2 regions of the Hydrogenophaga defluvii genome follow, and region 1 is predicted to be linked to the other one. Evidence: predicted binding sites of a transcription regulator. Region 1 holds the regulator's gene; the other holds the start of a gene.
The links. Region 1 encodes FNR, which switches genes on or off when oxygen is low (the NO sensors DNR and NnrR bind a similar motif). Its sites were predicted from a motif close to TTGATNNNNATCAA; they were not measured.
Positions count from the first base shown of each region.

Region 1 (3,405 bases):
GATCAGGTCGCAGTCGGGCTGGGTGCTGTAGCCCTGGAAGTTGCGGTGCAGCCGGCCCTGTCGCTTGGCCACGGCCAAGGCGTCGTTGGGCAGGGCGAAGTGGTCCATGCCCACGTACACATAACCGGCCTCGCTGAAGGCGTCGAGCGATTGCGACAGCATGGACAGCTTGTCGGCGGGCGCAGGCAGTTCGGCCGCCACGATGCGGCGTTGCGGCTTGAAGCGCGCCGGCAAATGGGCGTAGGCGTAAAGGGCGATGCGGTCGGGGCGCAACTGGGCCACCTGGCTCAAAGTGCGCGCGAACGACTCGGGGGTTTGCAGCGGCAGGCCGTAGATCAGATCGACGTTGACCGACTCGAAGCCGATGCGGCGGGCGGCCGCCACCAGCGCAAACACCTGTTCGGCGGGCTGTACGCGGTGCACCGCTTTCTGCACGGCGGGGTCGAAGTCCTGCACGCCGAAACTCAGGCGGTTGAAACCCAGTTGGTGCAGGTGCTCCAGGCGCTGCTCGGTCACGGTGCGGGGGTCGACCTCGATGGAGTATTCGCCCCCCGGTACGAGGTTGAAATGGCGGCGCACGGTGTGCATGAGGTCACTCAGTTCCGCGTCGCTCAAGAAGGTGGGCGTGCCGCCGCCGATGTGCAGTTGCGACACGTGGTGGCCACGGCCAAAGTGCTGCACGTGCAGGTCCAGCTCACGCGCCAGGTAGCGCAGGTACTCGGCCGATTTGCTGTGGTGTTTGGTGATGACCTTGTTGCAGGCGCAGTAGTAGCACACCGACTCGCAAAAAGGCACGTGGATGTACAGCGACAGCGGCAAGGCCAGCGAGCCGGCGCGGCGCTGCTCCAAGGCCTGGATGTAATCGGCCTCGCCAAAGGCTTCCACAAAACGGTCGGCCGTCGGGTACGAGGTGTAGCGCGGCCCAGGCACGTCAAAGCGGCGCAGCAGTTGTTCGTCAATCACGTGCATGTCGGGGCATCTCCAATGTGGGAGGAACTGTGCCTGACACGGGGCTTTCTGCCCTTGATCTGGGTCAACCCCCTCCAAATGTGAATGATGTTTTCCGCTAACATGGGGAAACACCTGACAATCGCACCATGGACGCACACAGCATCAAGGTCGCCTGCTCCAGTTGCAACTTGCGTGAACTCTGCCTGCCCATGGGCCTGAGCCACGACGAGATGAACAAGCTGGACCACGTGATCTCTACCCGCAAACGCATCAAACGTGGCACGGCCCTGTTCAACACGGGTGACCGCTTCACCTCGCTCTACGCCGTTCGCTCGGGTTTCTTCAAGACCTGTATCACCACCGCCGATGGGCGCGACCAGGTGACGGGCTTCCAGATGACGGGCGAGATCATCGGCCTGGACGGCATCGTGTCCGACCAGCACTCTTGCGACGCCATCGCGCTGGAAGACGCCGAAGTCTGCGTCATGCCCTTCGACCAGCTGGAGACGCTTTCACGCGAGTTCAACACCTTGCAGCACCACGTGCACAAGATCATGAGCCGCGAGATCGTGCGCGACCACGGGGTGATGCTGCTGCTGGGCAGCATGCGCGCCGAGGAACGCCTGGCCGCTTTTCTGCTCAACCTGGTGCAGCGCCTGCACGCGCGGGGTTTCTCGCAGTCCGAGCTGATCCTGCGCATGACGCGCGAGGAAATCGGCAGCTACCTGGGCATGAAGCTGGAGACCGTGAGCCGCACCTTCTCGAAATTCGTCGAGGACGGCGTCATAGAGGTCAAGCAGCGTTACGTGAAGATCCTCGACACGGAAGCGCTCAAGCGCATCGTGAACCCCCAGGTCTGCAACTGATCAACTCAGCAGCAGTTGCCCTCGCGCGCGCAGTCGGCGGGGCGCTCTTCGGGCGGCACGGGGCAGCGGTTCACCTCGAAAGGTGACATGGCCAACAACGTGGTGAGCGCGCTGGACGCCATGGTCGCACCCCAGAAGAAGAAAAAGCTCACGGTGTACACCGCCTGGCGCGACCAGCCCAGCTCGCCGCCGCCCATGCGGTGCAGGTCGTCCGGATCGACCATCGCAAAGACCACCATCTCCAGCACGCCGGCCACCAGAAAGGCCGGCCACGCAATCCACATCAGGCGTTGCAGGCGCATCGCAGTCTCCTTGTTGTTTGTCGGTCTGGCCCCGGGGCTCAGGGCTTCACGGGCACCGTGGCGGTGGTGGCGTGGTTGCGTGCCTGACCAGCGGGCGCCAGCTTGAAGGCTTCGTCGGGTGACGCCGTGCGGGTCTGCGGCGCGCTGCGGTCAAGCACGGGGTCGGGGTTGGTCATGGCAATGATGGCGGTGGCAATACCGGCCACCACCACCACGGCCGGGCCGCCGATCACCAGCCAGACATAGGGCTCACGCCACCAGGCTCGGGCCACGGGCGGGTTCTTGAGGGCTTGGGCAGTTGTCATGGGGGTCTTTCTAAACGGGCAGGTTCAACGTGGCACCAGGAACACGGCTTTTTCGCTCACCTGGGCCACATCGGCCCCTGTGGAGCGGACATCGAAATGGATGGGGTGAGAGCCCGGCGCCACGCCCGGCGGCACCTGCACACGCACGGCCACAGAACGCACTTCGGTCGAGCGCACTTCAATGCTGGTCTCGGAAGCGATCGTGACCCCCTCCAGGCCGCTCACGGCCAACTGGTAAGACTGGGTCGATTCGGTGGCGTTCATCACTTGCAGGCGGTACACGTTTTCAATGCGGCCCTGCTCCACCAGGCGCGCCAGCGCGCCACGGTCACGGATCACGTCCACCTTCAGCGGCGTGCGCAGGAACAGGCTCACGCCCACGGCCACACAGATCAGGCCCAGGATGGCGGTGTACACCAGCACACGCGGGCGCACCGCACGTTTGATGATTTCGGCTTGCGTCCAGCCATTGGCCACCGCGTTCTGGGTGGAATAGCGGATGAGGCCCCGTGGGTAGCCCACCTTGTCCATCACGTCGTCGCACACGTCGATGCAGGCCGCGCAGCCGATGCACTCGTACTGCAGGCCTTTGCGGATGTCGATGCCCGTGGGGCACACCTGCACACACAGGGTGCAGTCCACACACGACCCCAGACCCAGCGCCTGGGGATCGGCCTTTTTGGAGCGCGGGCCACGCGGCTCGCCGCGCTTTTCGTCGTAGGTGACGATGAGCGTGTCCTTGTCGAACATGGCGCTCTGGAAACGCGCATAGGGGCACATGTACTTGCACACCTGCTCGCGCATGAAACCGGCGTTGCCGTAGGTGGCAAAACCATAGAAGAACACCCAGAACGTCTGCCAGGGGCCCAAGGTGCCGGCCAGGGTCAGCGCACTGAGTTCGCGGATGGGCGTGAAGTAGCCCACAAAAGTGAAACCGGTCCACAGCGCAAAGAGAATCCAGATGCCGTGTTTGAGCGATTT
Region 1 covers NZ_JBHTBZ010000013.1:49,666-53,070, forward strand. The annotation lists gene hemN (oxygen-independent coproporphyrinogen III oxidase) at 1-969, opposite strand, end outside; gene fnr (fumarate/nitrate reduction transcriptional regulator Fnr) at 1,098-1,817, shown strand; gene ACFQU0_RS05380 (hypothetical protein) at 1,823-2,119, opposite strand; gene ACFQU0_RS05385 (nitrogen fixation protein FixH) at 2,158-2,424, opposite strand; gene ccoG (cytochrome c oxidase accessory protein CcoG) at 2,449-3,405, opposite strand, start outside.

Region 2 (3,405 bases), on a different contig from region 1:
TGGTGGCCACGGTGGTCAACGTCAACGACCTTTCGCGCGCTGCGCCGCTGGGCCGCACCCTGTCGGAGCAGTACGCTTCGCAGATGGTGGCCAGTGGCCTGCATGTGAAGGAAATCAAGTTGCGCGGCGATGTGTTCGTGAAGGAAGGTGCGGGCGAACTGCTGCTGTCGCGCGAAATCAAGGACATCGCCAAGTCGCACAACGCCTCCATGGTGCTGGTGGGCACCTACTCGACCGCCGCCAGCTTCACCTACGTGAGCCTGAAGCTGGTGCGCACGGAGGACGGCCGCATCCTCAACGGCCACGACTACGCCCTGCCCAACGACCGCGACGTGCAACGCCTGCTGGCCGTGCAACGCTGACGGCGTGTTGGCGCACCAACAGCAAGGGGGCCCTCGGGCCCCCTTTGTTTTGGGTGGTCAGAACCGCATCAAGGCCTCATGCGGCCGAGGGCAGCGCCATGGGACCGGTCGCCCGGCCACGGAAGTCGGTCCAGCACTGGCGCGTGAAGTCGTACAACTTGCAGGCACGGGCGGTGTCGAAATACCAGCCCCAAGAAAACGGTTGCACGATGATGCGCTCGGGCAACAGGTGCTCCAGCGTCTTCTGGGCTTCTTTCAGGCGGTACAGCGGGATGCTCATGTCCACGTGGTGGGCGGTGTGCTCCATGATGTGGTGGACCAGCGCGCCTATGCGCAGCGGGAAGGTGAGGTGCACGGTGGTGGACACAAACGGCTGGGCGCGTTGCCAAGCGGCGCGTTCGTTGTGCCACTTCACGCGCACGTGGGTGTGGTGGCCGTAGATGACAAAACCCACCATGTGGAACCAGAACACCAGCGGCAACACCACGCCACACAGCAGCAGCAAAGCCACCGACTGCCCGGTGGCCAGGGCCAGGGCGGTGATGGCTGCGGCCCACAACAGGGCGAAACCACTGACCAGCAGGCAGTCTTTGGTGAAGATGGACCGGTGCGTACCGCCCGACTGCGCCGGACTGGGGAACATCATCTTTTTCCACCAGATTTCAACCATGTAATAGACGCCTGGCCCCCAGCCACTGCGGTACAGGCGCTCCAAGGCGCGGCGCGCTGGCGGCAAGGCCTGGTATTCCTCTTGTGTGAGCGGCGCCCAGACGAAGTCCACACCTTTGAGGTTGGTGAAGCCATGGTGCACCACGTTGTGGCCCATGTCCCACAGGCTGTAGGCGGTCAGCGAGGGCAGGAAGGCGATGCGGCCCAGCCACTTGTTCAGGCGGCGGTGCGGCGTGAGGCTCTGGTGGCAGGCGTCGTGGCCAATGATGAAGAGGCGCCCGATGACAAAACCGGTGGCCAGGCCACACAAGGCCTTGAGCCAGACCGCATCGGCCAGCACCACGCCAGCCAGCAGGCCCAGCCACAAGGTGTAATCCAGCGCCAGCAGCCAGAAGGCGCGCCAAGTGACCCGTTCGGACAAGGGGATCAGCCAGGAGCGAATGACCTTGCGGTGGGGCAGCGGCTCGTCCGGGCTCAAGGGCGCGGGCAATTCTGCAGCAGTTGTATCACTTGAATGGTTCATGGCAAAACGCGGCCAACCCGCGTTGGAGATCAAACAAACCCGACGATGCTAGCCCGCGCACGGTGTCCAACATTTGACGCAGATCGAAAACTGTGCGTTTTGAACCACGTCCGCAGGCGGGTACCAACCGGCGGCGTTCAGGAGTCGAACCAGTCCGGGTCGTTGGCCACCTTGGCCAACTCTTCGCTGAGCACCTTGTTCATCTGCGCAAACAGGATGAGCTTGCGCGTGGTTTCCCGCAGTGTGTCGGCCATGCGCTTGGAGATGGCCAGCAGCAAACGGGAACCCACCGCCGGATCGTCTTGCAAAAGCTGCAAAAAATCCGCCCGCGACAGCACCCCCACCAACATGTCGGTGTTGGCCACGCAACTGGCCGAACGGGGCCCACCGTCCAGCAACCCGAGTTCACCAATCAGGCTGCCCGGTCCCATGACCCGCACCACCAGGTGGTCGTCATCGTCTTGCAGCGAACTGTTGTGCACCGACAGATCGCCCTCCAGCACGAGCAGCATGTGGTCGTTGTGCACCGCCTCACCTTCACGCACAAACTCGCAGCCCGCTTCGATCACCCGGGGCTGCAGATAAGCCACGATCTTGATCGCGTCCTCCAGGCTCAAGGTCTGCAACGCCGTCGGCGTGACCAACAGCCGCGCGGCGCGTTCGTCAGCGTTCATGTCAGGAGAGTGGTCTTCGACAGCCATGGCAGGTCCCCTGGTCATTCTCGCAGCCATCTGGCGCCAGCGTGCAAGGTTTACATACAACCCGCCCGAGGCGTGAAACCACCATGTAACTCGCCGCGCAGATAATGGAAACTTGATTACAACAACCCCTGACGGGACGGAGACACACATGCCGCAGCGCGCCACCAAAATTGTTGCCACCCTGGGCCCCGCGTCCAGCGACCCGGCCTTGCTGGAACAGATGATCCGACACGGCGTCAACGTGGTGCGGCTGAACTTCTCGCACGGCAAGGCCCAAGACCACATCGACCGCGCCAACCTGGTGCGCCAGGCCGCACAGCGCGCCGGCCGCGAGGTGGGCATCATGGCCGACCTGCAAGGCCCCAAGATCCGCGTCGGCAAATTTGCCGAAGGCAAGGTGATGCTGGAAAACGGCGCGCCCTTTGTGCTGGACGCCGAACGCACCGAACCCGGCGACATCAACGGCGTGGGCCTGGACTACAAGGAACTGCCACGCGACGTGAAAGCCGGCGACCTGCTGCTGCTCAACGACGGCCTGATCGTTCTCACCGTGGAGCGGGTGATGGGCCCGGCGGTGCACACCACCGTCAAGGTAGGGGGCGAGTTGTCCAACAACAAAGGCATCAACAAGATGGGTGGCGGCCTGACGGCACCGGCCCTCACCGCCAAGGACATGGACGACATCCGCACCGCCATGTCCTTCAAGGCCGACTACGTGGCCGTGAGCTTTCCCAAAACCGCCACCGACATGGAGCTGGCCCGCCAGCTCTGCAACGTGGCCTGCAGCGACGGCCACCGCCCAGGGCTGATCGCCAAGATCGAGCGCGCCGAGGCCATCCCTGAACTGGAAAACATCCTGCGCGTGTCCGACGGCATCATGGTGGCGCGTGGCGATCTGGCGGTGGAAGTGGGCAACGCCACCGTGCCCGCGCTGCAAAAACGCATGATCAAGCTGGCCCGTGAGATGGACAAGGTGGTCATCACCGCCACCCAGATGATGGAGAGCATGATCCTGGCGCCCGTGCCCACCCGCGCCGAAGTGAGCGACGTGGCCAACGCCGTGCTCGATGGCACCGACGCCGTGATGCTCAGCGCCGAAACCGCTGCCGGCAAATACCCGCTGGAGACGGTGATGGAAATGGCCAAGATC
Region 2 covers NZ_JBHTBZ010000007.1:1,878-5,282, forward strand. The annotation lists gene ACFQU0_RS02750 (FlgO family outer membrane protein) at 1-362, shown strand, start outside; gene ACFQU0_RS02755 (fatty acid desaturase) at 439-1,554, opposite strand; gene ACFQU0_RS02760 (cyclic nucleotide-binding domain-containing protein) at 1,692-2,255, opposite strand; gene pyk (pyruvate kinase) at 2,404-3,405, shown strand, end outside.
Region 2: ACFQU0_RS02755 (fatty acid desaturase) is a predicted target of FNR. The motif match lies at 1,628-1,641, and genes of this name have one in related genera.